Regions from separate parts of the Nissabacter sp. SGAir0207 genome, predicted to be linked through region 2. Evidence: predicted binding sites of a transcription regulator. Region 2 holds the regulator's gene; each other region holds the start of a gene.
What was found. Region 2 encodes PurR, which represses purine synthesis genes. Its sites were predicted from a motif close to CANGCAAACGTTTGCNTG; they were not measured.
Positions count from the first base shown of each region.

Region 1: the regulator PurR is predicted to act here: its motif matches at 8,440-8,457, upstream of guaD (guanine deaminase).
Region 3: the regulator PurR is predicted to act here: its motif matches at 7,965-7,982, upstream of gcvT (glycine cleavage system aminomethyltransferase GcvT).

Region 1 covers NZ_CP028035.1:1,991,433-2,001,471, reverse strand. The annotation lists gene C1N62_RS08630 (LysR substrate-binding domain-containing protein) at 1-807, shown strand, start outside; gene C1N62_RS08625 (ROK family transcriptional regulator) at 936-2,153, shown strand; gene bioD (ATP-dependent dethiobiotin synthetase BioD) at 2,297-2,932, shown strand; gene C1N62_RS08615 (MDR family MFS transporter) at 3,038-4,525, shown strand; gene C1N62_RS08610 (DUF1161 domain-containing protein) at 4,567-4,875, opposite strand; gene C1N62_RS08605 (DUF1283 family protein) at 4,960-5,328, opposite strand; gene C1N62_RS08600 (YnfA family protein) at 5,476-5,802, shown strand; gene ydfG (bifunctional NADP-dependent 3-hydroxy acid dehydrogenase/3-hydroxypropionate dehydrogenase YdfG) at 5,833-6,582, opposite strand; gene C1N62_RS08590 (MFS transporter) at 6,656-8,110, opposite strand; gene guaD (guanine deaminase) at 8,640-9,956, shown strand; gene C1N62_RS08580 (TetR family transcriptional regulator C-terminal domain-containing protein) at 10,035-10,039, shown strand, end outside.
Region 2 covers NZ_CP028035.1:2,155,910-2,165,948, forward strand. The annotation lists gene C1N62_RS09355 (aldo/keto reductase family oxidoreductase) at 1-508, opposite strand, end outside; gene C1N62_RS09360 (DUF1289 domain-containing protein) at 601-840, opposite strand; gene C1N62_RS09365 (alkene reductase) at 1,222-2,313, shown strand; gene gloA (lactoylglutathione lyase) at 2,420-2,827, shown strand; gene rnt (ribonuclease T) at 2,920-3,603, shown strand; gene C1N62_RS09380 (Grx4 family monothiol glutaredoxin) at 3,668-4,009, opposite strand; gene C1N62_RS09385 (C40 family peptidase) at 4,427-5,212, shown strand; gene C1N62_RS09390 (YnhF family membrane protein) at 5,271-5,360, opposite strand; gene purR (HTH-type transcriptional repressor PurR) at 5,688-6,713, shown strand; gene punR (DNA-binding transcriptional activator PunR) at 6,744-7,652, opposite strand; gene punC (purine nucleoside transporter PunC) at 7,797-8,999, shown strand; gene cfa (cyclopropane fatty acyl phospholipid synthase) at 9,335-10,039, shown strand, end outside.
Region 3 covers NZ_CP028035.1:660,192-670,230, forward strand. The annotation lists gene rpiA (ribose-5-phosphate isomerase RpiA) at 1-125, shown strand, start outside; gene serA (phosphoglycerate dehydrogenase) at 498-1,730, shown strand; gene C1N62_RS02870 (5-formyltetrahydrofolate cyclo-ligase) at 1,778-2,386, opposite strand; RNA gene ssrS (6S RNA) at 2,446-2,629, opposite strand; gene zapA (cell division protein ZapA) at 2,714-3,043, opposite strand; gene C1N62_RS02885 (YecA family protein) at 3,286-3,861, shown strand; gene pepP (Xaa-Pro aminopeptidase) at 3,904-5,217, shown strand; gene ubiH (2-octaprenyl-6-methoxyphenyl hydroxylase) at 5,214-6,392, shown strand; gene ubiI (FAD-dependent 2-octaprenylphenol hydroxylase) at 6,412-7,623, shown strand; gene gcvT (glycine cleavage system aminomethyltransferase GcvT) at 8,050-9,147, shown strand; gene gcvH (glycine cleavage system protein GcvH) at 9,173-9,559, shown strand; gene gcvP (aminomethyl-transferring glycine dehydrogenase) at 9,637-10,039, shown strand, end outside.

The DNA of each region.
Region 1 (10,039 bases), 160 kb from region 2:
CTGCAAATCCAGACGCTGGAGCAGCAAATTGGTGCCACATTGCTCTCCCGGACGAACCGCAGCGTCAGCCTGACACAGGCTGGCGAGCAATTTTTGCGTGATGCCTACCAGATTCTGGCGCAGGTCAATGACGCGGCGGAGAAGGCGGCGCGCATCCACCGGGGGGAGGTGGGGGAGCTGACCATCGGGTTCACCTCCTCTTCGCCCTTTATCGGCAGCATTTCGCGCAGCCTGCGCCGCTTCCGCCAGATGCACCCCCATGTGCATATCCAGATGGAGGAGCTGAACACCAAGCAGCAGATTGGCCCGCTGTTGGAGGGAAAACTCGATCTCGGCGTGATGCGCAACACCGTGCTGCCGGAGGCGCTGCACTACCAGTTGATGCTGCGCGAACCGCTGGTGGCGGTACTGCCAGAGGATCACCCGCTGGCGGCTGGCGAACCGGCGGCGCTGGATGTGCAGGCGCTGGCGGATCAGCCGTTTGTCTTCTTCTCGCGGCTGGTCGGCACCGCGCTCTATGATGAGATCCTTGACCTGCTGGCGGAGGCGGGCATTCGCCCCTTCATCACCCAGGAGGTGGGCGAGGCGATGACTATCATCGGGCTGGTCTCCTCGGGGCTGGGCGTCTCCATCCTGCCAGCCTCCTTCATGCGCCTGAAGATCAGCGGCGTACGCTATATCCCGCTGGCTGACCCGCGCTTCGCCACCCAAGTGTGGCTGGTGAGCCACGCGCGCCGACCGTTGACCGCACCCGCCCAAGCGCTGCTGGATCTGCTGCTGGAAGATCGCGGGCTGCTGGCCAAATAGAGGCTTTCGCGCCGGGAATCTGTGCGGCGAATCACATAAACAATCAAATGGTTGCCGTCTTGTTCCCAAACGCCCGGCATGTCGAATATGATTTATTTCGAGGCGCGAAAAATTGCAGGAGCAAGTAAGTGATTGTCGACGGGCTACCCGGGCATATCGATCAGATTAAGCAGACCAATGCAGGCACGGTATACCGGCTGATAGACCAGTTTGGCCCCATTTCACGCATTGAACTCTCCAAACGGGCGCAACTCGCGCCAGCCAGCATCACCAAAATCGTCCGCGAGCTGCTGGAGGCCCATCTGGTACAGGAGACGGAGTTCCAGGAGCCGGGTAGCCGCGGGCGGCCCGCGGTAGGGCTGATGTTGGACACCGAGGCGTGGCACTTCCTGTCCGGGCGCATTGGCCCCGGCCACCTGACGCTGGCGCTGCGCGACCTGAGCAGTCGACTGGTGGTGGAGGAGCAGGTCTCCCTGCCAGCCACCGGCGATTTGCCGCTGCTGGAGCGCCTGCTGTGCGCCATCGATCACTTCTTTATCCGCCACCAGCCGCGGCTGGAGCGCCTGACCGCCATCGCCATCACCACACCGGGCATCATCGACGCCCCGGCCGGGGTAATCCACCGTATGCCGTTCTACTCGGAGATGGAGCTGCCGCTCGGCCCGGCGCTGGCGCAGCGCACCGGGGTGCCGGTCTATTTGCAGCATGACATCGGCGCCTGGACGATGGCCGAGGCGCTGTATGGTGCCTCGCGCGGCTCGCAGAATGTGATTCAGTTGGTGATTGACCATAACGTCGGCGCGGGCGTGATCACCGGCGGGCGGGTGCTACATAGCGGCAGCCGCAGCGTGGCGGAGATTGGGCATGTGCAGGTCGATCCCTACGGCAAGCGCTGCTACTGCGGCAACCACGGCTGTCTGGAGACGGTGGCGAGCATTGAGAACATGCTGGAGCTGGCGCGCCAGCGGCTGAGTGTCTCGATGAGTTCGCAGCTGCACGCCATGCCGCTGACGGTGGAGTCGCTGTGCGACGCGGCGATGGCGGGCGACCAGCTGGCGCGCGACGTGATTCTTGACGTCGGCAACAGCGTCGGCCGCATTCTGGCGATCATGGTCAACCTGTTCAACCCGGACAAAATCCTGATTGGCTCGCCGCTGAACCGCGCCGCGGCCATCCTGCACCCGGCGATCATGGGCTGCATCCGCCAGCAATCCCTGCCAGCCTACAGCGCGCCGCTGGCGCTGGAGGCGACCCGATTCCAGAATCAGGGCACCATGCCGGGCGCGGCGCTGATCAAGGATGCGCTCTACAACGGCTCGCTGCTGGTCAAGCTGTTGCAGGGCTGACCCCACCCGGATCATATTTGTCTCAGTTATGGATACTCACCAAACAAAACCTTGAGCTATCTCAAGGTCTCCCCACCGCCGCCCCCTAGACTGGCTCGATAGCGCGGCCTGTGCCGCTTTACTGCTCAAGGGAGCGAGAACTCATGACAGCACTTTTTGTCACCGGCACCGACAGGGATGTCGGCAAAACCATTGTTTCACGTGCGCTGGTTCAGGCGCTGACGGCGCAAGGGCAGCGTGCGGTGAGCTACACGCCGCTGGCGCTGAGTGCCGCCGCGCGTGGCCTGGCCGCCAGCACCGCGCAACCGGAGGAGGCGCAGCCGCTGCTGGTGCTGGATGGCGAGGAGATCTACGCCCACCCGCCAGAACCGGCGCTGTTTGAGCGCTTCAGCGCCGGGCTGGCCGCGCGGGAGGCGCTGGCCGACAGCGTGGTGGTGGAGGGGTGCGGCGGCTGGCGGCTGATGCTGGACGAGACGCGCTGCTACGCGGATTGGGTGCGGGCGCAACAGTTGCCGGTAGTGCTGGTGGTGGGCATCAAGCAGGGCTGCATCAGCCACGCGCTGCTGACCGCCGAGGCGATCGTGCGGGATGGCCTGCCGCTGGTGGGCTGGGTGGCGAACCGCATCAACCCCTGTCTGGCGCACTATGCCGAAACCATCCACCTGCTGAGCCGCAACATCGACGCGCCGCTGCTGGGCGAAATTCCCTACCTGCCGCACGCGGAGCGCCGCGAGCTGGGCCATCTGCTCGACCTCAGCCGGCTCGCCGTGCCACGCTGATCGCCATTTTGGCATACCCTTCGCAAAAATCGCCGCACGCCCCGCCGGGTGGGCGGCGGGCTGATATACTCAGACAGTAAACAAAACAGCAAATTGCGAAGGTGTATGAAACAGACTCTCCCACCGGATCGGGTTCCCCATCGTTCCCTTATCTTGATTGCCTGTATGCTGGCGATGTTCATGGCGGCGATTGAAGTGACCATCGTCGCCACCGCCATGCCCACCATCATCGGCGAGCTGGGCGGCTTCCCGCTGCTGGGCTGGGTGTTTGCCGTCTACCTACTGACCCAGGCGGTCAGCGTACCGATCTATGGCCGGCTGGCCGATCTCTATGGCTGCCGACGGATGTTCTTCATCGGTACGCTGGTCTTCCTGCTTGGCTCGGTGCTGTGCGGCTTCGCGCCCTCAATGATCTGGCTGATCGTCTTCCGCGCGTTGCAGGGGCTGGGGGGTGGGGCGATCATGCCGATTGCCTCGACCATCATTGCCAACGTCTACTCCCCGGTGGAGCGCGCCAAGGTACAGGGTTACCTGTCGAGCGTCTGGGGCATCTCGGCGATTGTCGGGCCGCTGATGGGGGCATTTATTGTCGAGCACTTCAACTGGGCGCTGGTGTTCTGGATCAACGTGCCGATTGGCGTGGTGGCGATGGCGATGCTGGCGCGCTATCTGCCCGCGGCGCAGGCCGGGCGGCAACACAGCCTCGATCTGGCGGGCACCGGCTGGCTGACGCTGGCGGTCTCGGCGCTGCTGTTGGCGCTGTTGCAGGCGGAGGCGCTGGGCTGGATGGCCGGGGCGCTGCTGCTGGTGGCCATCGGCAGCGCGGTGATGCTGGTGCGGCAGGAGCGGCGCACCGCCGAGCCGCTGTTCCCGCTGGCGCTGTGGCGCAGCCGGGTGATTGTCGCGGGCAACATTGGCGGGCTGGTGATGGGCGCGGTACTGATGGGCATCAGCGCCTTCCTGCCGACCTTTGTGCAGGGGGTGATGGGCGGATCGCCGCTGGAGGCTGGCTCGACGCTGGCGCTGGTGTCGATTGGCTGGCCGCTCGCCAGCGCCCTCAGTGGTCGGCTGATGCTGGTCACCTCCTACCGCTTTACCGCGCTGTGCGGCGCGCTGCTGATGATCGCGGGCAGCCTGCTGCTGCTGTTGGTGCAGCCAGAGCAGACGCTATGGTGGGCGCGGCTGGCGGCCTTCACCCTCGGGGCGGGCATGGGGCTGAGCAACACCACCTTTTTGGTGGCGGTGCAGAATGCCGCCGACGCCTCGATCCGGGGCATCGCCACCGCCTCCACCATGTTTTCACGGCTGATTGGCTCAGCGCTTGGCACCGCGTTGTTGGGCGCGACGCTCAATCTCAGCCTGCAACGGCAGTTGCCGGGGGTGGCCGACCCGGTGCAGCAGTTGATGGAGGGGCCACAGCGTGACGCGCTGGGCAACGGCCAGTTGCAGGGGCTGGTGGAGGGCGTGGCGACGGCGTTGCATGGGGTGTTTATGGTGTCGGCGGGAATGGCGTTGCTGACGCTGCTGGCGGTGTGGCTGATGCCAGCCAGTCAGCGACCGGCCGAGCCGGAGGCGCAGGGGAGCCGCCCCTGAGCAGAGAAAAAGCGAGGGCGCCCTGCGGCGCCCTCGCTTCATTACTGGGCGGGCGCGGCATCCTGGCTGGTGCCGGTCTGCGGGTTGGCGGTGGCGGCCGCATCGCTGCTGCCATCGCCGGTCTTGCTGTAAACAATTTTCTGTGTGTCGTTCTCACAATGGCCGACAACCTGTCCGCCAGCCTGCTCGACCTGATCGTTCGGGACAATATCCAGAGTAAAGCCCGACTCAGGCACGCCGTTATTGATGATCTTTTGGGTAATGTCCGCTTTCACGCTCTCGCATGAGGCTTGCGCCGCCAGGGGTAACATGGCCAGCAGGGCCGCGGCAATCAGTGGTGATCTCTTCATCATTCCATCCTTTAGCAAAGCCAGTCCGGGGTATCGCGCTCGCAGCCAATGCCCCCGCCATCGAAAAGTTGCCCAACCGGGGCCTTACGGCAGAATCTGGCGGCCAGTGCGGCGATCCAGACAGCGCTCGGTGTTCGGTTCCCAATAGGCATTCAGGTTCATGCTCTTGTCACAGCTTTCGCGCTGGTCAATGGCGGTGTCGAACTTGTCGAACTCCTTCTCGGCACGGTTGTTGACCTTTTTGCGCAACATCCGGGTATCATCCCACTGCTCTTTGTTCTGGCGCGCCTCCTCATTGGAGAGGGCATTATCGCCATTGCCGTTGAAAATACAGGTGCCGCTGGCGCAGTTGGTCGCAGCCACGGCCGGTGCCTGCCAGACGGCAAACAGGGCTGCCAGCGCAATCGGCGCGAGGAGTCGCCACCGAGGGATCATGGGTTCAGTCATTTTCATATCCTTATCAGTGATTCGCCGCAGGCTTCGCCCGTGCGGTCAACAGGGTGCCCCACAGATCCGGGGCACGCCTTAATTATAACACTCCACCTCCTGCTGGGCAGTGGCGCTGCCTGCGGGTTTAGGGATGATTGAAGGAGAAATCGGGTGCTCAAAACCACATTGCTGTTCTTCGCCACCGCACTGGCGGAGATTGTGGGCTGTTTTTTGCCCTACCTCTGGTTAAAAAAAGCGGCCAGTGTCTGGCTACTGCTACCGGCGGCGCTCAGCCTGATGCTGTTTGTCTGGCTGTTGACGCTGCACCCGGCGGCCAGCGGGCGGGTTTATGCCGCCTATGGCGGGGTCTACGTCTGTACGGCGCTGGTCTGGCTGCGGCTGGTGGATGGGGTGCGGCTGGGGGTGACGGACTGGCTGGGCGCGCTGGTGGCGCTGGCCGGGATGCTGATCATCGTCTCCGGCTGGCGCGGCGCGTAAAGCGCGGGGCGGTGAGGCCCCGCACCGGCGTTACCCTTCGCGGTGGATATTCAGCGCGGAGAAGGATTGGCTGACTGGCATGATCTCCAGCCGGTTGATATTGACGTGCGCTGGCAGGGTGCTGCACCAGTAGACAGACTCGGCAATGTCATCCGGCATCAGCGGGTTGGCATTGTCGTAGGTCTTGCTGGCTTTCTCATCATCGCCCTTGAAACGGACGTTGGAGAACTCGGTGCCGCCCACCAGACCCGGCTCGATGTCGGTCACGCGCACTGCGGTGCCCGCCAGATCGGCGCGCAGGTTGAGGCTGAACTGCTTAACAAACGCCTTGGTCGCGCCATAGACGTTGCCGCCCGGATAGGGCCAGCTACCGGCAATCGAACCCATGTTGATCACGTGGCCGCGCTGGCGCTCCACCATGCCCGGCAGCAGGGCGCGGGTCATGAACACCAGCCCCTTGGTGTTGGTGTCAATCATCGTCTCCCAGTCATCGCTATTGGCGCGGTGCGCTGGCTCCAGCCCCAGCGCCAGACCGGCGTTGTTCACCAGCACGTCCACTTCGCGCCACGCCTCGGGCAGGCTGGCCAGCATCTCATCGATGGCGGCGCGATCACGCACGTCGAGCTGCACCACATGCACCTGATCCCCCAGTGCCTCCTTCAGCGCATCCAGACGCTCCTGACGGCGGCCAGTGGCGATCACCTTGTGGCCTTCGCGGATGAAACGGCGTGTGATGGCTTCCCCAAACCCGGCGGTCGCGCCGGTAACCAGAATGATCATATCCATATTCCTCAACAAGTTATTCGCCTTGGCAGGCAACGTCTCATCATACCCGCTACAGGGCGCGTACGGCTTATTTGGAGGCCGGGGTGTTGCACGGGTTTTTGGTCTCCCCGGCGCTGGCCTCCTGCAATTTTTTCTGTCGCACCTCATTCCCGGCGGCCGGGCTGAGGGTAAAGGCATCCGCCACCGCCAACAGTGCCAGCAGGCCAATCACCATAAAGGCGAAGTGGAAGGCGGTCAACGCCTCTCCGGTGGCGGCGGGCGTCAGCCACTCGCCGCTGCGCAGCGCCAGCGCGCCGATGGCGATCCCCAGCCCACTGCCGAGCTGTTGCGCCATATTCAGCAGGGTATTGGCCCCGCTCATGTGCGGCTGCGGCACTTCGGCGAAGGCCAGGGTATTGAGCGCGGTGAACTGCATTGAGCGCGTCAGGCCGCTGACGAACAGCAGCAGCACCACCAGCAGCGTCGGCGTCTCCGGTGTCAGCAGCGCGCAGGCAAAGATGGTCAGGGCGTTGAGCGTGCCATTGACCCACAGGGTGGTGCGGAACGGGAAGCGGTAAAGAATGGCAGAGGTAAAGGGCTTCATCGCCAGATTGCCAGCAAATACCGCCAGCACCAGCAGCCCGGCGCTAAAGGCGCTCATGCCAAAGGCCAGCTGGAACATCAGCGGCAGCAGGAAGGGCACCGCGCCAATCGCGATGCGGAACAGGGTGCCGCCGTACAGTGTGACAGCGTAACTTTTCAACCGCAGCGCCCACAGATCGAGCAGCGGGAAGGGCGCGCTACGGGCGTGGCGCACCGCCAGTACTCCCAGCAACGCACTGCCCGCCAGACAGGCCACCGGCAGCCACAGCCGCTCGGCAGCGTGGTTGAAGAGATCCAGCCCAAACATCAGCCCAAAGCAGGCCAGCCCGCACAGCATAAAGCCGCGCACATCAAAGGGCACCGAGCGATCGCCCGCCTCGTTGGGCACCAGCCGCAGGCTCAGCCAGAATGCCACCAGCCCGAGCGGCACATTGAGCAGGAAGATCCAGTGCCAGGAGGCGTAGGTGGTAAAGAAGCCGCCGACCGCTGGCCCCAGTATCGGTGCCACCAGCCCCGGCCAGGTGATGGTGGCGATGGCGCGGATCAGCCCTGACTTTGGCGTATTGCGCAGCACCACCAGCCGGCCGACCGGCACCATCAGCGCGCCGGCGAAGCCCTGCACCATGCGGGCGGCGGTAAAGGTCATCAGGCTGGCGCTCAGGGCGCACAGGATCGAAGCGAAGGTAAACAGCAGCAGCGCACAGCTGAACACCCGGCGCGCGCCAAAGCGGTTGGCGATCCAGCCGCTGGCGGGAATAAACACCGTCAGCGTCAGGATATAGGCGGAGACGCCAATGTTCAGGTCAACCGCCCGCACGCCGAACGCCTGTGCCATCTGCGGCAGCGCGGTGACGATCACCGTGGCGTCGAGGTTTTCCATAAAAAAGGCACCGGCAACCAGCAGCGGCAGGGCCAACTCCCCGGACACTCGGCCTCTCATTGCCGCCACCCCGCTAACCACGCCTTGCGTTCACCGGACATAGCACCGCCTTTTATAGAGTGGAAGGGTAAAAAAGAGCCTTGAGCATAGCCGATCCGCCTTTTGCGTCAACCGGTGCACCGCCGCCCATACTGCGCCCCGGCCAGCCCGCGGCAGAGCTTTATTTTTCCACCAGAAAGCCGGCCAGCAAGAGATGCGCCACCGCCAACGGACGGCAGTAAAAATGTGTCGGATTATGCCGAAAAAATTTTAGCCTCCGCCAAAATCTTAATTTCTCATCCTTGCTCACTGATGGTGCAGCATTAAGCGGGCAGCGCGGCCCGCGCCAAATTGCAAACGGTTGCGTTTATGGTTGATTCCCATCCATTGCCCAGCTTGTCTGAAAAGTGCCTCCGGCCGCACCGGCGTTCAGGCAGTTAAAGCTTGTTTTTCAATGAGATGAAAAGAGAAGGGCGGAGGTGGCATAACGCTTGCTGGGGAAAGATGAACCATACTCAACCATGACCATAACAACAAGAAGGGCGTCATCATGAACCAGACTGTCACCCGCGCCATTCGCGGCAACTTTTTTGACCTGACCGGCTGCGCCAGCCGACCCGAAGAGATCGCTGACCGGGTGCGCTATATCGAGGATGGCGCGCTGCTGCTGGAGGAGGGGCGGATTGTCTGGCTCGGCCCGTGGCAGGCGGCGCAGGCGCGGCTGCCAGCCGGCACGCCGGTGGAGGATTACCGCGGGAAACTGATTGTGCCCGGTTTTATCGACACCCACATCCACTACCCGCAGACCGAGATGGTCGGGGCCTATGGCGAGCAGTTGCTGGAGTGGCTGAAGAGCTACACCTTCCCAACGGAGGCGCAGTACCACTGCCCAACGCACTCGGCGGAGATGTCGCGCTTCTTCATCCGCCAATTGCTGGCGAATGGCACCACCACCGCGCTGGTGTTCGGCACCGTCCACCCGCAGTCGGTGGAGGCGCTGTTTACCGAGGCGGACGCCCACCAGATGCGCCTGATCGCTGGCAAGGTGATGATGGATCGCAACGCGCCGGAGGGGTTGCTGGAGGATGCCGACACCAGTTACCAGCAGACGCGTGAACTGATCCGCCGCTGGCATGGGCGCGGGCGGCTTGGCTACGCCCTGACGCCACGCTTTGTGCCGACCTCTTCCCCGGAGTTGCTGACCGCCGTGCGCCGGCTGCGCGAGGAGTTCCCGGATACCTGGGTGCACACCCACCTCAGTGAGAACAGTGATGAAGTGGCGTGGGTGCGCGCGCTCTACCCGGATCATGCCCACTACCTCGGCGTCTACCATGACTACGGGCTGACCGGCAAAAAGAGCGTGTTTGCCCACTGCCTGCATCTGGATGAGCATGAGTGGGCCTGCATGGCGCACACTGGCTCCTCGATTGCTTTCTGTCCCACCTCCAACCTGTTCCTCGGCAGTGGGCTGTTCCGGCTGAAAAAGGCGTGGGAAATGCAGGTGCGGGTGGGCATCGGCAGTGATATCGGCGCGGGCACCACCTTCAGCATCCTCTCGACGCTGGGGGAGGCGTACAAGGTGGGGCAGTTGCAGCAGTACCGGCTGTCGGCCTTTGAGGCGTTCTACCACGCCACGCTGGGCGGCGCACGCGCCCTGCATCTGGAGGAGAAGATCGGGAACTTCGAGCCGGGCAAGGAGGCGGATTTCGTGGTGCTCGACAGCCAGGCGACGCCGCTGCAACGGCTGCGCGCCGCCAACAGCGGCACCCTGGCGGAGAAACTGTTTGTGCTGATGACGCTCGGTGATGATCGCAACATTCACGCCACCTGGGTGAATGGCGCGCCGGTCTATCGCGCCGGTGAATAATCCCCGCTACACTGCCGGCAGGGGTGCGCAGCCGGTTCGCCCCACCATGAGGCAACTTGCAGGGATCACGCACCACCAATGAA
Region 2 (10,039 bases):
ATTGCAACAGCGAGAACTGCGCTGGCGTAAAGTTGGAGACACCAAAATGGCGCACCTTGCCGCTGCCATGCAGGGCGGTGAACGCTTCTGCCACCTCATCGGCATCCATCAGCGGATCGGGGCGGTGGATCAGCAGCAGGTCGAGGTAGTCAGTGTTCAGATGCTGCAATGACTGCTCGGCGCTGGCAATGATGTGGGACTTGTCCGTGATGTAGTGGCCAAGGCTATGGCCGGGTTTGGCGGTGGTGGCAATGCCGCACTTGCTGACCAGCTCCAGCTGGTGGCGCAGCGAGGGGGCCAGCCGCAACGCGTCGCCAAACGCGGCCTCACACTGGTAGTCGCCATAGATGTCAGCGTGATCGACGGTGGTGATGCCCAGCGCCAGATGCTGCTCAATAAAGGTCACCAGCTCCTGCGGGCGCATTGCCCACTCCATTAACCGCCAGTAGCCACAAATTAGCGGGGAAAACTCAGGGCCCTGCGGGGCAATCGGACTGCGAAGATTCATAACCGGCCTCCTTGGTTGGATGGGGAGAGCATACACAATTGCGTGGCCCGGCACGACGTTGGCGCACGGCTTTGCGCGGCGCCTCGCAAGAATTAAAACAGGGAGGGTTGTTCTGGCGGCGGGTCATCGGCTTTGCGCGCTTGCCGCTGCTGACGCAGGTAGCGCTGGCGGCAGAGATGGAGGACGTGGCGCTTCTGGGCGTCGCTCATGCTCATCCAGTTGAAACGCTCTTCCCGGCTGCGCAGGCAGCCACGGCAAAAACCGCGCTCATCTGACTGACAGATGCCGCGGCAGGGGCTGGGAATGGTGAAAAACTCAAGCTGCTCGGCCACAATCTCCCCTTTTGCGCAAACGGGCGGCACGTTGCGCGCTGGTTAATTTATCGCCCGCTTACTCATTGAAGCCCCTTTGCGCCGGGCTGGCAAGCCTGCCCGCCATTTTTCCCGCCCATGCCATCAAATTTCTGTCATAACCGGGTGATAGGGTGGCGTCGCGGTAAAGGCTCTTTGCCGCCGAGAACATCACGGCGTGGCCCTGTGCTGCGCAAACGTGAGCCTTTGGCGTGCCGCCCGCTGGCCACGCCCCTTGCGCCCCCTTCACCCGGCGTGCCTGTACGCCGGTTTCTTTCAACGCCTTAGAGCGCACGTTTGAACAATCTGCCCCAGCCTTTCCTCTGCATAGTGGCCCGGACACTTTTTCAGGAGGCATTGGCCATGAGCACACTCTTTACCCCGTTGACCATTGGCGGGCGCACCCTGCCGAACCGAATCTTTATGGCCCCCCTCACCCGCCTGCGTAGCCAGGAGCCGGGCGATTTGCCGACTGCCCTGATGGGCGAGTACTACAGCCAGCGCGCCAGCGCCGGGCTGATTATTAGCGAGGCGACGCAAATCTCCCTGCAGGGCAAGGGTTACGCCGGCGCGCCGGGCATCCACTCCCCTGAGCAGGTGGCCGCCTGGCGCCAGATCACGGACGCCGTCCACGCGCGCGGCGGCCACATCGCCCTGCAAATGTGGCACGTTGGCCGCATCTCCCACACCTCGCTGCAACCGGGCCAGCAGTCGCCGGTCGCCCCCTCGGCACAGACCGCCGACACCCGCACCACGATCCGGGATGAACAGGGCAACCTGACGCGCGTTCCCTGCTCGCCGCCGCGCGCCCTGACCGTGGCCGAGATCGCCGAGGTGGTGGCACAATTCCGCCAGGCCGCCATCCATGCGCGGGAAGCCGGGTTTGACTATGTGGAGATCCACGCTGCCCACGGCTACCTGCTGCACCAATTCCAGTCGCCGGAGTCCAACCTGCGGGATGATCAGTATGGTGGCAGTGTCGAGAACCGCCTGCGCCTGACGCTGGAAGTCGTGGAGAGCGTGGTGGCCGAGCTGGGGGCTGACCGCGTTGGCATCCGCATTTCGCCGGTCGGTGCCGTCGCTGGCATGGGCAATGGCGAGCAGGAGGAGCAGGACGCGCTGACGCTGGTGGAGCAACTGAGCGCCCGCCAACTGGCCTACCTGCACATCTCCGAGCCGGACTGGGTCGGCGGCCGCCCCTATTCGGAGGCGTTGCGCAAGGCGATTCGCGCCCGCTATCAGGGGGTGATCATCGGGGCCGGCGGCTATACGCAGCAGAAGGCGGAACAGTTGATTGACGCCGGTTACGTTGATGCCGCCGCCTTTGGCCGCGACTACATCGCCAACCCGGATCTGGTGGCGCGCTTTGCCCAGCAGGCGCCGCTCAACCCACCGCAGCCAGAGACCTTCTATGGCGGTGGCCGTGAGGGCTACACCGACTACCCAACGCTGTGACTATCTGCATCACATTGAATTTATTCGCCTGCGAAGGCTATACTTAACTGTTTTTATCCATGCGGCGAACACCTCGCCGCGTGCCAACCTGTTATCAGAGGACTTTATGCGCTTACTCCATACCATGCTTCGCGTCGGTGACCTGCAACGCTCCATCGACTTCTACACCAAGGTATTAGGCATGCGTCTGCTGCGTTCCAGTGAAAATACCGAATACAAATACTCCCTGGCGTTCGTCGGCTATACCGAAGAGAGCGAAGGCGCAGTGATTGAACTGACCTACAACTGGGGCGTCGAGAGCTACGACATGGGGACGGCCTACGGCCACATCGCGCTGGGCGTGGATGATGTCGCAGCAACCTGTGACCAGATCCGCAATGCTGGCGGCAATGTGACCCGTGAAGCTGGCCCGGTCAAGGGCGGCACCACCGTGATCGCCTTTGTGGAAGACCCGGATGGCTACAAGATTGAGCTGATTGAAAACAGCCACGCTGGCAAAGGCCTCGGCAACTGATAGCTTCCCTGATCCTACGGGCGCGGCACGCCGTCGCCCGTCTTCTCCTGCGTATTGCCCTTCCCCTGCATCGGCCGCGAAAATTTGCCATAATGCGCGCTGAATTCGAACCTGATAAGAAACTGATGGCTGATAAAAGTGATCCCAACGCCCTGAGTGGCCGCTTCCGCGGGTTCTATCCCGTGGTGATTGATGTTGAAACCGCTGGCTTTAACGCCCGTACCGATGCCCTGCTGGAGATCGCCGCCGTGACGTTGCGCATGGACGACGACGGCTGGCTGACGCGTGATGAGGCGCTGCACTTCCATGTCGCCCCGTTTGAGGGGGCGGTGCTGCAACCGGAGGCGCTGGCCTTCAACGGCATCGATCCGCACAACCCGCTGCGTGGCGCGGTGAGTGAGTATGAGGCGCTGCACGCCATCTTCAAGATGGTGCGCAAGGGCATGAAGGAGCAGAACTGCAACCGGGCGATTATTGTGGCGCACAATGCCAACTTTGATCACAGCTTCCTGATGGCGGCCGCCGAGCGCGCCAGCCTCAAGCGCAACCCTTTCCACCCCTTCGCCACCTTTGATACCGCGGCGCTGAGCGGGCTGGTGCTCGGGCAGACGGTGCTGGCGAAAGCCTGCATCACCGCCGGCATCCCCTTTGACAGCGCCCAGGCGCACTCCGCGCTGTATGACACTGAGCAGACGGCACTGCTGTTCTGTGAGCTGGTCAACCGCTGGAAACGGCTGGGTGGCTGGCCGCTGGCAACGCCAGAAGCCGACGAGTAAAACAAAACGGGCGACCCTAGGGTCGCCCGTTTTCATTGCCACTGAGGTTGCCCCCGCGCCCGGATTACTGTTGCTCTTCCTGGGAACGGTGCTTCTCGGCGGTCTCTTTAATCAGCTGTTGCAGTTCGCCGCGCTGGTACATCTCTAGCACGATGTCACAACCGCCAACCAGTTCGCCATCCACCCACAGCTGCGGGAAGGTCGGCCAGTTGGCGTACTTCGGCAGCTCGGCACGGATGTCCGGGTTCTGCAGAATGTCCACATAGGCAAAACGCTCACCGCACGCGGACAGCGCCTGTACCGCCTGAGCGGAGAAGCCGCAGCTTGGCAGCTTCGGAGAGCCTTTCATGTACAGCAGGATCGGGTTTTCCGCGATCTGGGCCTGGATCTTTTCAATTGTCGTCATTGTCTTGCTTCCTCAAGCCATTGGCTGGCTATTACGCGTCACATCAAATCAGCAGTGGCCTATTGTAACGAGGGCGGCAACGGGATGAAAACACCATTTTTTGCAGGGTTTTCTTACACGCCCTAAATTCGTCGGCCTGACTGCTAACAATAATTAAACATATGTTAACAGTAACAGATCTGAACGATGAGGTTTATCGGAAAAACGCGTTGCCTCACTGTGCCGCCAGGCCGCTAACCGCTTGAGTTGCGGATAAAAGCAGCATATCCCCCCCCTGGTTTTCACTAATGAAAAAAGCTATTAACTTTTTCTGACAATATGAATTAGAATCAGGGGGTTTCATGCTTTTTTGTGCGGCAGGTTTCAGTAATACTGGGCCTCCATGGATGTTTGTCGGACACTTTTGGTAGCGTTGCCATGCGTTTACTCGTTACGCTTTTCGTTTTGCTTTTTACTCAGCTCTGTATGAATCTGGCGCATGCGTCGCCCCATGCGCGCACGTCGGCCGACCCCCGCAAGGGCCATGCCAGTGAGGCCAGGACGGATGACCGTAAAAAGCGCAAGCCGGTGAAAACCAGCGTAAAGAAAAAAGCCACCAGCCGCGATAAGGCTCAGGTGGTCAAGGTCACGACCAAAAGCGGTAAAACGCGCAAAACCGCCTCCACCCACCTGGTCAAGGTGACGCCGCCGAAAAAGGGCTACAAAAAAGGCTATGGCCGCCAGCGCCTGCCCGGCCACGAGGCCAAGGCCGTGGAGAGCGGCCCGCTGGCACTCAGCCCGGCGCATAAAAAGCGCTACCAGAAAGCCAAGCAAACGGCGATGACCAAGCTGATGAAGCAGGTAGGCAAGCCCTACCGCTGGGGCGGCACCTCCCCCACCACCGGTTTCGATTGCAGCGGACTGGTCTATTACGCCTATAAAGATGTGATGAAGATCCGCCTGCCACGCACCGCCAACGAGATGTACCACCTGCGTGATGCCGCACCGGTCAAACGTGGCGAGCTGGAGAGCGGCGATCTGGTCTTCTTCCGCATCGCCAACCGTGGCGCGGCCGACCATGTTGGCGTCTATCTCGGCGATGGCAAATTTATCCAGTCGCCGCGCACCGGCGAGGACATCCGCATCAGCTATCTGGACAATGACTACTGGCAAGACCATTACGTCGGCGCCCGCCGCGTGATGACCCCCAAGACCGTACGCTGACCACCGCGAAACAAAAAAGACGCCCAAGGGCGTCTTTTTTGTTTCTGGTGCAGGCGGGTTAGCCCAAAACAGCGGTAAAGCTAAAGGCAATGATCACGGTGAGCGCTGCCACGGTGGTGCATAGCGACAGTTTCAAATTGGTATCCATGTGTTCTCCTGAATAACGCACACAAAACCACAATGTTTGTATGAGTTCCCATATTCTCACATTATGGCAGGCAATGCCTATCGCGTTGTGATGCGCAACGGGATAATTTTCTGCTTCCCCTTTGCGCAAGAATAGGGGAAAATTCGCGGTTTACACACTGCGTACCCGGCCACGGCTGCAATGCCCCACCGCTCCCCAGCGAAGATGACCGTCCTCTCCCCCTAGAATTCACTGCATCTCTTACGGTGGGCAGAAGAATAAACGCAGGCAAACGATTAACATTATAGTTACGTGCTGTAACACGTACTTTCAGGAGTCACTTTTCCCATGGCCACGATTAAAGATGTCGCCAAACGTGCTGGCGTGTCCACCACCACCGTGTCACACGTTATCAACAAAACACGTTTCGTCGCTGAAGAGACGAAGGCGGCGGTCTGGGCCGCCATCAAGGAGTTGCACTACTCCCCAAGCGCCGTGGCGCGCAGCCTGAAAGTCAACCACACCAAATCCATCGGGTTGCTGGCGACCTCCAGTGAGGCCCCCTACTTCGCTGAGGTGATTGAGTCCGTGGAGAACAGTTGCTACAGCAAGGGCTATACCCTGATCCTCTGCAACTCCCACAATAACCTCGACAAGCAGCAGGCTTACCTGGCGATGCTGGCGCAAAAGCGCGTCGACGGCCTGCTGGTGATGTGCTCTGAGTACCCGGATCAGCTGATCGGTATGCTCGAGGAGTACCGCAACATCCCGATGGTGGTGATGGACTGGGGTTCAGCACGCAGCGACTTTACCGACTCCATCATTGATAACGCCTTTGAGGGCGGCTACATCGCAGGCCGTTACCTGATCGAGCGCGGCCACCGCGACATCGGCATCATCCCCGGCCAGCTGTCACGCAACACCGGCGGCGGCCGCCATCAGGGTTTCCTGAAGGCGATGGAGGAGGCGAATATTACTGTGCGCCCGGAGTGGGTGGTACAGGGTGATTTTGAGCCGGAGTCCGGCTACAAGGCGATGCAGCAGATTTTGGTGCAGAAGCAGCGCCCAACGGCGGTGTTCTGCGGCGGCGACATCATGGCGATGGGCGCCATCTGCGCCGCCGACGAGATGGGCCTGCGCGTGCCGCAAGACATCTCGGTGATTGGCTATGACAACGTGCGTAACGCGCGCTACTTTACCCCGGCGCTGACCACCATCCACCAGCCGAAAGAGCGCCTTGGCGAGAGCGCTTTTGCCATGCTGTTGGATCGCATCACCAGCAAGCGTGAAGACCCGCAGACCATTGAAGTGCGCCCGAAACTGGTGGAGCGTCGCTCCGTGGCCGATGGCCCCTACCGCGACTACCGCCGTTAATCGGCCAGCCGGGGCCATGCGCCCCGTTTTTTACTCCCCACGCAACCACTCCCGGTTCAAGGTTTCGCTGTCCCCCAGATAATCCAGCAGCCAGCTGAGCGCCGGCGAGGCGCGCGCCTGATCCCAGGTCAGGCAACAGGCGCTGTCCGGGAAGGGTTGCGCCAGCGTCAGCAGCACCAACTCTCCACGATCGATCAGCGGTTGCGCCATGTGCGCCGGAATCATCCCCACGCACAGGCCAGCCAGCAGGCAATCCAGCGCGCTGGTCCAGTCTGGTGCCACCAGCCGCCGTTGGTTATCCAGCGTCCAGGTATCGCGCTTCGGCAGGGTGCGGGAGGTGTCCTCCAGACAGAGGGCTGGCCACGGGCGTAACTGCTCATCCGCCAACGGGCCGGGCAGTTGTGCCAGCGGATGGGTACGGCTCACCACACAGCGCCACGGCAGAAAGCCCATGTCGCGGAAGCGGTAGCTGCCGCCCACCGGCACGGCGCGGGTGGCCCCAATCGCTGCATCCACCCGTCCATCCGCCAGCGCATCCCAGACGCCGTTAAACACCTCCGGCGAGATCAGCAGCTCCATATCGGGAAACTCGCGGTAGAAATCGAGCACTAGCTGCCGGGTGCGATCCGCACGCACCACCCGATCCACCGCCAGATTGAGCTGCCCACGCCAGCCATTGGCCGCCTGTTGGCACTGGCGACGCGCGGCCTGCATTTTTTTGATAACACCGCGCGCCTCCTCAATAAAAACCTGCCCGGCTTCGGTAATTGCTACATCACGGTGGCGGCGCTCAAACAGTTCCACCGCCAGCCACTGTTCCAGCTGGCGCACGGTGTAACTGACTGCCGAGGGCACCCGGTGCAGCTCCTGCGCTGCCGCGCTAAAGCTGCCGGTACGCGCCACGGCGTCCACCACCTCCAGCGAATATTCTGACCACATGGCGCGGCCCCCCTGTTTCTGCTTGCAAAATTTTTCACAGCATGGCGCAAATTTTAACGTTTCACAATGCCCCGGCTGCTCCAGTAGAGTGCACACCGCTATGCGTTTTTCTTATCACCTGCTAACAAACCATAGGGATTTGCTATGACCCACTCCCCTCTTTTCATGCTCTATCTGGCCGGACTGAGCGTGCTTGGCTTTTTGGCCACTGACATGTACCTGCCGGCCTTCGCCCAGATGCAGGCGGATCTTTCGCTGACGCCCAATGCCATCAGCGCCAGCCTGAGCCTGTTTTTGGCCGGTTTCGCCTGCGCCCAGCTGATCTGGGGGCCGCTCTCTGACCGCATCGGCCGCAAGCCCGTGCTGGTGCTGGGGCTGTTGATGTTTGCCGTCGGCTGCGCCGGGATGCTGTGGGTGCAGGATGCGCGCCAGCTCTGGCTGATGCGCTTTGTGCAGGCGGTGGGGGTCTGTTCGGCGGCCGTAAGCTGGCAGGCGCTGGTGGTGGAACGCTGCACGGGCGAGCAGGCGAAACGGGTGTTTGCCACCATTATGCCGCTGGTGGCGCTGTCACCGGCGCTGGCCCCGCTGCTGGGTGCCTGGCTGCTGAACCACTTTGGCTGGCGCGCCATCTTCCTGGCGCTGCTCGCCATCACCCTGCTGCTGCTGGTGCCAACGCTGCGGCTCCAGCCTGCCAACCGGCCGGGCACTGATCACCCGGCCCCCAAGGTAGGGATGCTGGCGCTGCTCGGCTCCCGCGTCTTTAGCGGCAACGTGCTGATGTATGCCGCCTGCTCGGCAGGCTTCTTCGCCTGGCTGACCGGCTCGCCCTTCATCTTGCACGCCATGGGCTATGGCGCGGATGCCATCGGCCTGAGCTACGTGCCACAGACCTTTGCCTTCCTGATTGGTGGGTTTGGCTGCCGCTACGTGGTTAGCCGCCGTGATGGCAAGGTGCTGGTGCCGTGGCTGCTGGCTGGCTATGGCCTGAGCATCATCGCGCTGTTCCTGCTGGCCTGGCTCGCCACGCCGGGGCTGGCGCTGCTGCTGGTGCCATTTTGTGTGATGGCTTTGGCAAATGGCGCACTCTATCCCATAATTGTGGCTAACGCGCTGCTGCCCTTCCCACAAAGCACCGGCAAGGCCGCGGCCCTGCAGAACGCCCTGCAACTGGGACTCTGCTTCGTCGCCAGTCTGGTGGTGTCGGCCTTTATCAGCCAGCCGCTGATGGCAACCGTCAGTGTGATGCTGAGCACCGTGGGCCTGGCGTTGGCGGGCTACCTGCTCCAGCGTAATGCGCCGGCGCAGGCGGCCATCCGTCAGGAGCGGCATACTAACCAAACGGCATAATTGCCTTATTGAATAATCGCTTGATTATTCTTTGCGCCAGAAGGGATTGACTATTGAGTATCGTTTCTGGCGCGCCTATACTCTTTTTCAGTCGATAAAAACAACGGCTTTACAAAACTTTTATCAAGTCTTGGTGCGCGAGGAGTGCGCGCATTTTGTCAGGGATGATGCCCCGCTGCCCTGCCCCTGGGCCACCGGGATTCGTCCCACTTTCCTCTGTACATAGTCGAATATCAGATACGGCGGGTCACCCCGCGGGTTCTCGTATACGCCTGCAAATTGTCTATGCTTTTCCTTGCAGGTCATAAGTCAGAAGAAAAGGTGATGGAGAAGCTATGAGTTCATCGTGTATAGAAGATTTGAGCATTCAGGATAACCAGTGGTATCGCATTGCCCATGAGATGCTCAGCCAGGCGGATATCGAAATCAATGGCTCCCGGCCCTTCGATATCACCATCAATAACCCCGATTTTTTTAAGCGCGTATTGCAGGAAGGCTCACTGGGCCTTGGCGAAAGCTACATGGATGGCTGGTGGGAGTGCGAGCGGCTCGACATCTTCTTCCAGCGCGTGGTGGCCGCCGGTCTGGAGCACAAGCTGCCCCACCACCTGAAAGATACCCTGCGCATCGCTGCCGCCCGCCTGACCAACCTGCAATCCAAAAAGCGTGCCTGGATCGTCGGCAAGGAGCACTACGACCTTGGCAACGATCTCTTTACCCTGATGCTTGACCCCTACATGCAGTACTCCTGTGGCTACTGGAAAGAGGCGGAAACGCTTGAGCAGGCACAGGAGCACAAATTGCGCATGATCTGTGAGAAGCTGCAACTGAAGCCCGGCATGTCGCTGCTGGATATCGGCTGTGGCTGGGGTGGGCTGTCCGCCTTCGCCGCCCGTCACTACGGCGTCTCCGTGACCGGTGTCACCATCTCCGCCGAGCAGCAGAAGCTGGCCCAACAGCGCTGTGAGGGGCTGGACGTCACTATCCTGTTGCAGGACTACCGCGATCTGGACCAGCAGTTCGATCGCATCGTCTCCGTC
Region 3 (10,039 bases), 1.5 Mb from region 2:
ACCCGGTGGCGCTGGAGAACACCATCAACGGCATTCCGGGCGTGGTGACGGTCGGGCTGTTCGCCAACCGCGGCGCGGATGTGGCGCTGATCGGCACGCCAGAGGGTGTCCGCACCGTAAAATAAGTTTTCGCTATTGCTGCGGCGGCGCGTCACTCAGCCCAATGGGGCTGCCGGGGCGCGCCGCCGGAATGCCGCTTCTGCGTCTCTCCTCGCGCCATAACCCGGCCTTATGACCGGACATATTTTCCCCGCTGAAATATCTTTTCTTCAGGCCCCCAAATTTGGTGACATCTGTCACAAGCCGCGCCCGGAATTCTGTAACATTCTGGCTGCCTACGCTTCGCCAGCATTTTTCGCCAGAATCTACTGCCGCCGATAAGCCTTGTGCTGCTCTGCCCGCAATCGTTTGTATTGCCGCCCGCTGAATATTTGTTATGTTGGAGCGGAGCTGTTATGCAACAGCCGTTTCTGAAGTCTGAACTATAGGGTCGGGTTATGGCAAAAGTATCACTGGAGAAGGACAGAATTAAGTTTCTGTTAGTAGAAGGGGTCCATCAGAGCACCATCGAAAGCCTGCGTGCTGCCGGATACACCAACATTGAGTACCACAAGGGTGCGCTGGACACTGAGGCGCTGAAAGCCTCGATCCGCGACGCGCACTTTGTCGGCATCCGATCGCGCACCCAGCTGACTGAAGAGGTGTTCGCCGCCGCAGAGAAGCTGATCGCCGTGGGCTGCTTCTGTATCGGCACCAACCAGGTTGACCTGAAGGCGGCCACCAAGCGTGGCATCCCGGTCTTCAACGCGCCTTTCTCCAATACCCGATCCGTCGCCGAAATGGTGATCGGCGAACTGCTGCTGATGCTGCGCGGCATCCCGGCGGCCAACGCCAAGGCCCACCGTGGCATCTGGAACAAGCTGGCGGTTGGCTCCTTTGAGGCGCGCGGCAAACGCCTCGGCATCATTGGCTACGGCCACATCGGTATGCAGCTTGGCGTGCTGGCCGAAGGGCTGGGGATGCACGTCTACTTCTACGACATCGAGAACAAACTGCCGCTCGGCAATGCCCAGCAGGTGCGCCACCTGTCGGAGCTGCTCAACATGAGCGACGTGGTCTCGCTGCATGTGCCGGAAACCCCCTCCACCCAAGAGATGATGGGTGCGGAAGAGTTCAAGCTGATGAAGCCGGGCGCGATCCTGATCAATGCTTCGCGCGGCACGGTGGTCGATATCCCAGCCCTGTGCGACGCCCTCGCCAGCAAGCACCTGTCGGGTGCGGCCATCGACGTCTTCCCGGTCGAGCCAGCCACCAACAGCGACCCGTTCATCTCGCCGCTGTGCGAGTTCGACAACGTGATCCTGACGCCACACATCGGCGGCTCCACCCAGGAAGCGCAGGAGAACATCGGCTCGGAAGTGGCCGGCAAGCTGAGCAAATACTCTGACAATGGCTCCACGCTCTCAGCCGTCAACTTCCCGGAAGTGTCGCTGCCAGCGCATGGCATCAACGCCAGCCGTTTGCTGCACATCCACGAAAACCGCCCCGGCGTGCTGACGCGCATCAACCAGATCTTCGCGGAGCAGGGCATCAACATCGCGGCCCAGTACCTGCAAACCAGCCCGGAGATTGGTTACGTGGTGATCGACGTGGAGAGCGAAGGCGTGGAGACCGCGCTGCAACTGATGAAAGAGATCCCGGGCACCATCCGTACCCGCTTGCTCTACTGATTGGCTTGCTCTTTACGACGGGCGCCTTAGGGCGCCCGTTTTCGTTGCTACCACTGCCAATGTTTGGCGGGGGTGAGGATCTCTGGCAGCGGCACGTCCCAGACTTCCGCCGGAATGGCCGCCACCTGTTGGCACTCATGCGCCAGACCAATCGGGTAGGGGCCATGCGCCTGCCACGTCGCCAACGTGCGGTCGTAGAAACCGCCGCCCATACCGAGCCGCTGGCCGCTGTCGTCAAAGGCCACTAAAGGGGTGAGGATCACATCGAGTTGTTGCAGCGGCAGAAGGTGGCGCACATCCAGCGGCGGCTCCAGAATGCCAAGGCGGTTGGCGGCCAGCGCCGTCTGCGGCGCATAATCCAGGAACAGCAGATGCCCCGGCGAAAAGGGGTGCAGCACCGGCAGTACCACCCGTTTGCCCAGCGACCACAGCGCCTCAATGGTGGGGCGGGTCGGTAGTTCGCCATCAAAGGAGAGAAACACCGCCACGCTCTGCGCCGCCACAATGCGCGGATGATTCATCACCCGTTCGGCCACCTGTTGGCCCGCCCGCCGTTGCTGACCGGCGCTCAGGGCGCGACGACGCTGCCGCACTTCAGTGCGCAGTTGCTGGCGTAATACAGGGATGGAGAGCGCGCTGTCGTCTGCGAATTTCATAAGAAACGTGAAACGATTGGGCTAACAGTGACAGGGTAAACCGCTGCCAAATAAAGAAGGGAATCTCCGAGATGCCGCCGCAGGCTGTAACCCTTGAACCCTTGGTTCAAGGTGAACGTAGCGTCGTAACCTTAAGGCTTCTCGGACGGACCGAGCATGCTCACGGGCAACGGAGCGCCACATTCTTGTGGTATGAAATATCGGCTCAGGGGACTGGCCCGCTGACAAACATCTCAGAGAAATTTTTAACTCGCTGCTGACTTTACTGGCCTAACCAAGAGAAATCAACTGCTTAAGTGATCATTTTTTCGAATTAACCTGGTTGGCTCATTCGAAGGGCGCGCCCTGACGTTCAGAGATACGACCTTGCTCCAGCAACGCCTGTTCGATGGTCTGTTGCAGCATCCGGATACGTTGTTCCATATTGGCGGCATAGTCACGGGTTTTCAAGCGCTCTTGCGCCAGTTCGTGACAAACGTTCAATGCCGCGATGAAAACTAGCTGTTCCGTATTTGTGACTCTAGTGCGAACTTTAAGATCTTGCAACCGTTGGTTCAGATCTTCTGCGGCCAGATTCAATGCATCCTGTTGCTCTGGCGGGCAGTTCACCCGTAATGAACGGCCAAAAATTTGAATGTCTACCGGTTGTGCAGCCATGCCACCTTCCTGCTCAATTTCCGCGTCCGCTTACCGCACCGGTCAAAGCGGGCGCCACTATATATACCTCAATACCAAGATACAACCCCCTTTTCTTCAGGGGGTTCCCCATGTTAGAGAGCTTACTCTACTAAGCTGTCAGGGAGAATCAACCCTTAACCGGGCATTTGCGAATCTGGTACAGCGACGGATCTTGGTGGTAGCATACCATGAACTTATCCTGCCAACGATGACCAATACGTATGTCGATAAATAATAGCTACCCCACCTATGACACCATCAATCAGGCGCTGCGCCAGCAGGCCGTCGCCCTGACGGCCGCCGAGATGCACGGCCTGATCAGCGGCCTGCTGTGTGGCGGCAACCACGATGCCAGCTGGCAGACGCTGGTGCATGATCTGACCAACGAGGGCATCGCCTTCCCGCAGGCGCTGAGCGCGCCGTTGCAGGCGCTGCATCAGGCGACCCGCGAGTCGCTGGAGGATGATGGCTTCCAGTTCCGGATGCTGATGCCAGATGATGACGCCAGCGTGTTTGACCGCGCTGACGCACTGGCCGGCTGGGTCAACCACTTCCTGCTGGGTCTGGGCATGGTGCAGCCGAAGCTCAACCAGGTGAAGGATGAAGTGGGCGAGGCGATCGATGACCTGCGCAACATCGCCCAGCTTGGCTACGATGAGGATGAGGACCAAGAGGAGCTGGAGCAGTCGCTGGAGGAGGTGGTGGAGTACGTGCGCGTCGCGGCGATCCTCTGCCACTCTGAGTTTGGCCAGCAAGGCCCGACCGCGCCGGAAGTGCGCAAGCCGACGCTGCACTAAGCGGCGGGCAGTGCGCCGTTAACAGACTTTCAGGAGAAGGTAATGACCCAACAGGAGTATCAGAACCGCCGCCAGGCGCTTTTGGCGAAGATGGCGCCGGCCAGTGCGGCCCTCATTTTTGCCGCCCCGGAAGCTGTCCGCAGCGCCGACAGCGACTACCCGTACCGTCAGGACAGCGACTTCTGGTATCTCACCGGCTTCAACGAGCCGGAAGCGGTACTGATCCTGATCAAAAGCGACGAGACGCACAACCACAGCGTGCTGTTCAACCGGGTGCGCGACCTGACGGCCGAGATCTGGTTTGGCCGTCGGCTTGGGCAGGAGGCGGCCCCCGCCCGGCTCGGGGTGGATCGCGCCTTGCCGTTCCCGGAGATTGGCGATCAGCTGCACCTGCTGCTCAACGGGCTGGACGTGGTCTACCATGCGCAGGGGCAGCACGCCTACGCCGATGCCATTGTGTTCGGCGCGCTGGATAAATTACGCAAGGGCGCACGCCAGAACCTGATCGCCCCCGCCACCCTGACGGACTGGCGGCCGTGGCTGCATGAGATGCGCCTGTTCAAGTCCGCCGAGGAGCTGGAGATCATGCGCCGCGCTGGCCAGATCACCGCGCAGGCCCACACGCGGGCGATGCAGCAGTGCCGTCCCGGCATGTTCGAATACCAGCTGGAGGCGGAGATCCACCACGAGTTCACCCGCCACGGCGCGCGTTACCCCTCCTACAACACCATCGTCGGCAGCGGCGACAACGCCTGCATCCTGCACTACACCGAAAATGAGAGCGAGATGCAGGCGGGCGATCTGGTGCTGATTGACGCTGGCTGCGAGCTACAGGGCTACGCTGGCGACATCACCCGCACCTTCCCGGTCAATGGCCGCTTCAGCCCGGCGCAACGCGCTATCTATGATCTGGTGCTGGCTGCCGAGTACCGCGCGCTGGCACTGTTCCGCCCCGGCACCAGCATCCGTGACGTCACCGAGCAGGTGGTACGGGTGATGATCGAGGGGCTGGTGGCGCTCGGCATCCTGCATGGCGAAACCGACCAGTTGCTGGCGGAGCAGGCGCACCGCCCGTTCTTTATGCATGGCCTGTCGCACTGGCTGGGGCTGGACGTGCATGACGTCGGCCGTTACGGCGTCGATCGTGACCGGGTGCTGGAGCCGGGCATGGTGCTGACCGTCGAGCCGGGGCTGTATATCGCGCCGGATGCCGACGTACCGGCCGAGTACCGCGGCATTGGCGTGCGCATCGAGGATGACATCCTGATCACCGAGGAGGGCAATGAGATCCTCACCGGCGGCGTGGTAAAAGAGGCGGATGAGATTGAGGCATTGATGGCGGCGGCACGGCAATGAGCATCATTATTGTAGGCGGCGGCATGGTCGGGGCCACGCTGGCGCTGGCGGTGTCGGCGCTGAGCGGCGGCAGGCTGCCGGTGGATCTGATCGAGGCGATGCGTCCCGAGGATCGCCGCCACCCCGGTTTTGACTCCCGGGCGCTGGCGTTGGCGCAGGGCACCTGCCAGCAACTGGCGCGTATCGGCATCTGGCCAGCGCTGCGCGACCTCGCTACCCCGATTACCCACGTCCACGTCAGCGATCGCGGCCATGCCGGGTTTGTGAACCTGCACGCCCGCGATTTCAACGTCACCGAGCTGGGCAACGTGCTGGAGCTGCATGACGCTGGCCGACGGCTGTTTGACCTGCTGCGCAAGGCGCCCGGCGTGCGGCTGCACTGCCCGGCGAAAGTGGTGGAGGTGACCCGCAGCGCCGACCACGCCAGCGTGACGCTGGAGAGCGGCGAGACGCTGACCGCCAGCCTGCTGGTGGCGGCGGATGGCTCCCACTCGGCGCTGGCGAAAGCCTGTGGCGTGGAGTGGCAGGTGAGCGACTACCCGCAGGTGGCGGCCATCGCCAACGTCACCACCGCGCTGCCGCACCAAGGGCGCGCCTTTGAGCGCTTCACCGAGCACGGGCCGCTGGCGCTGCTGCCGATGTCGCAGGGGCGCAGTTCGCTGGTGTGGTGCCACCCGCGTGACCAGCAGGCGGCGGTGCGTGGCTGGGATGACGCCGAGTTCAGCGCGCGCCTGCAACAGGCCTTCGGCTGGCGGCTCGGCAAGATCCTCCAGGTCGGCAAGCGTGACTGCTACCCGCTGCAACTGCGCGCCGCCCACAGCCACATCAGCCACCGGCTGGCGCTGGCTGGCAACGCCGCCCAGACGCTGCACCCGATTGCCGGGCAGGGCTTTAACCTCGGCCTGCGTGACGTAATGACGCTGGCGGAGACGCTGGCCGACGCCGCCGCGCGCGGGCAAGACCCCGGCAGTTGGGCAGTGCTGAGCGCCTATCAGGCACGCCGCCAGCCAGACCAGCAGGCCACCGTCGGTGTGACGGATGGCCTGATTCACCTTTTCGCCAACCGTTATGCGCCACTCGCCGTGGGGCGTAACCTCGGCCTGATGGCAATGGAACAGACCCCACTGCTGCGTGACGCCTTTGCCCGCCGTACCCTGGGATGGGTGGCGCGCTGAGGCCAACAGGAAACTAATTATGCAATCTTTTGATGTGGTCATCGCCGGTGGCGGCATGGTCGGGCTGGCGCTGGCATGTGGCCTGCACGGCACCGGCCTGCGCATTGCGGTATTGGAGCACCGGGCGGCGGAGCCTTCGCCGCTACCGGCGCAGCACTCGGTGCGCGTCTCGGCAATCAACGCCGCCAGCGAGCGCCTGCTGCGGCATATCGGCGTCTGGGATGAGATCGTGGCGCGCCGCGCCAGCCCCTACGCCGGTATGGAAGTGTGGGATCGCGACAGCTTCGGCAGCATCGCCTTCCGCGCTGACGACTACGGCCACGCCCATCTGGGTCACATCATCGAGAACCCGGTGATCCAGCAGGCGCTGTGGCAGCGCGCCGCCAGCCTGCCGGAAGTGACGCTGATGGCCCCGGCGCAGCTTAAAAGCGTGGCGTGGGGCGAGAATGAGGCGTTCATCAACCTGGAGGATGGCCGGATGCTGACCGCCCGGCTGGTGGTTGGCGCGGACGGTGCCAACTCCTGGCTGCGCCGCCACGCTGACATCCCGCTCACCTTCTGGGACTACGGCCACAGCGCGCTGGTCGCCACCATCCGCACCTCTGAGCCGCACCACGGTGTGGCGCGGCAGGCGTTCCACGGCGACGGCATTCTGGCCTTCCTGCCGTTCTCCGATCCACACCTCTGCTCCATTGTCTGGTCGGTGCCACCGGCGGAGGCGACCCGGCTGATTGAGCTGGATGAGGCGGCGTTCAACCGCGAACTGGCGCTGCATTTCGACATGCGCCTCGGCCTCTGCCAGTTGGAGAGCGAGCGCCAGAGCTTCGCGCTGACCGGCCGCTACGCCCGCAGCTTTGCCGGTCACCGGCTGGCGCTGGTGGGTGACGCCGCCCACACCGTCCACCCACTGGCCGGGCAGGGCGTCAACCTCGGCTTTATGGATGCCGCCGAGCTGGCCGCAGAGATCCGCCGCCTGCAACATGAGGGCAAGGATTTCGGCCAGCACCTCTACCTCAAGCGCTATGAGCGCCGCCGCAAGCACAGCGCCGCGCTGATGCTGGCGGGGATGCAGGGTTTCCGCGACCTGTTCGCTGGCCAGAACCCGGCGAAAAAACTGTTGCGCGACATCGGCTTGACGCTGGCGGACAGCCTGCCGGGCGTCAAGCCGCGTCTGGTGCGTCAGGCGATGGGCCTCAACGATCTGCCTGACTGGCTCAACCCGCCAGCCTGATCCTCGGGGCGGCACTCTGCCGCCCTTTCTCTTTCTTTCCCTCCGCCATGCCCCAAAACAGGGCAGGCCCGCGCTCGTTTGAATTATTCTAATTCCACCTACTGTTTCGCATTACTTATTATTATCCGAAGCGCTTTTCTGGCACGGCGGGTTTTCCCAGCGTTGGCCGTTTTTGTTACATAATCTCGTACATTGTCTGTGCTTATTGTTAATTATGTGCCACGGGGCGCAGTTTTTTAGCGGAATCTGCTACAGACTTTGGTCGCACCCTTCTGGTGCCAACGCGGCAAGGCCTATTTCAGCTTATGGAAAGGCGTTGGGAACGGTGATAACTTCACCAAAAGGTTAACGTTTGCGTCGCTATACTTGCCCAGTGGATGGCGTAAAAAACCACCACCGGCAGACGCAAACCTTGGAGAGGGAAACATGGCGAAGCAGACCCCGTTGTATGAGCAACACCTCGCGTGCGGCGCGCGCATGGTGGACTTTCATGGCTGGATGATGCCGTTGCACTACGGCTCGCAGCTGGAGGAGCACCACGCGGTGCGCCATGACGCTGGCATGTTTGACGTCTCCCACATGACGATTGTCGATCTCACGGGCGCGCGCGTGCGCGACTTCCTGCGCTACCTACTGGCCAATGACGTTGGCCGCCTGACCCAGCCGGGCAAGGCGCTCTACAGCGCCATGCTGAACGCTTCCGGCGGCGTTATTGATGACCTGATTGTCTACTTTCTGGCGGAGGATCACTTCCGGCTGGTGGTCAACTCCGCGACCCGTGAGAAAGATTTGGCGTGGATCAGCCGCCACGGCCAGGAGTATGGCATCACGCTCACCGAGCGTGACGATCTGGCACTGATCGCGGTGCAGGGGCCGCAGGCGCAGGAGCGCGCCGCCACCCTGCTGAGCGCGGAGCAGCGTCAGGCGGTGGCGGGCATGAAACCCTTCTTCAGCGTGCAGGCAGGTGACCTGTTTATCGCCACCACCGGCTACACCGGCGAGGCGGGCTATGAGATCGCCCTGCCGAACGCGCAGGCGGCAGAGTTCTGGCAGCGTCTGCTGGCGGCGGGCATCAAGCCCGCTGGCCTTGGCGCGCGTGACACCCTGCGGCTGGAGGCGGGCATGAACCTCTACGGGCAGGAGATGGATGAGGGCGTCTCGCCGCTGGCAGCCAACATGGGCTGGACTATCGCGTGGCAGCCGGAGGATCGTGATTTCATTGGCCGCGAGGCGCTGGTGCGTCAGGGCGAGCTGGGCACTGACCAGCTGGTCGGGCTGATGATGACCGAGAAGGGCGTATTGCGTGGCGGCCAGACCGTCTGCTTCACCGATGCCGCTGGCAGCCCGCAGCAGGGGGTGATCACCAGCGGCAGCTTCTCGCCAACGCTGGGCTTCAGCATCGCGCTGGCGCGGGTGCCAGCCGGTATCGGCGAGCAGGCCATTGTGGAGATCCGCAACCGCGAAATGCCGGTGCGGGTAACAAAACCTGTCTTTGTGCGCGCCGGCAAGCCGGTCGCCCAGTGACGGATAACAAAGAGAGAGGGTGGCGATGAGCAATGTACCAACAGAACTGAAATACGCCGCATCCCATGAGTGGGTGCGTGACGAAGGCAATGGCATCTACTGCATCGGCATCACCGAGCACGCGCAGGGGCTGCTGGGTGACATGGTGTTCATTGACCTGCCGGCGGTGGGCCGCCAGTTGCAGGCCAATGAAGAGTGTGCGGTGGCGGAGTCGGTGAAGGCCGCCTCAGACATCTACGCGCCGATTGCCGGTGAGATTGTCGAAGTGAACGAAGAGTTGAATGACTCGCCAGAGCTGATCAACGAGCAGCCCTATGCCGCAGGTTGGATCTGCAAAATCAAGGCCGCCGATGACGCTGGCCTGGAAAACCTGCTGGACGCCGCTGGCTATCAGGCCAGCATCGCCGAGTGATCCCCACGGCCCGGCCACGCGCCGGGCCGCTGCGCCACCCCCCAGACCCCCATGCATGACTTCAGGAATCTGTAGCAATGACCCAGACGCTTAGCCAACTTGAACACCGTGATGCCTTTGTTGAACGCCATATCGGCCCGGACGCGCGCCAGCAGCAGCAGATGCTCGACGCCGTGGGCGCGGCCTCGCTGGAGGCGCTGATCCAGCAGATCGTACCGGCCGACATCCAGTTGCCGGGGCCGCCAGCGGTGGGCGAATCGGCGACCGAGCATCAGGCGCTGGCAGAGCTGAAAGCGATCGCCGCCCGCAACCAGCGCCACCGCAGCTACATCGGCATGGGCTACAGCGCGGTGCTGACGCCGCCGGTGATCCTGCGCAACATGCTGGAGAATCCCGGCTGGTACACCGCCTACACCCCCTACCAGCCTGAGGTGTCGCAGGGGCGGCTGGAGGCGCTGCTCAACTTCCAGCAGCTATCGC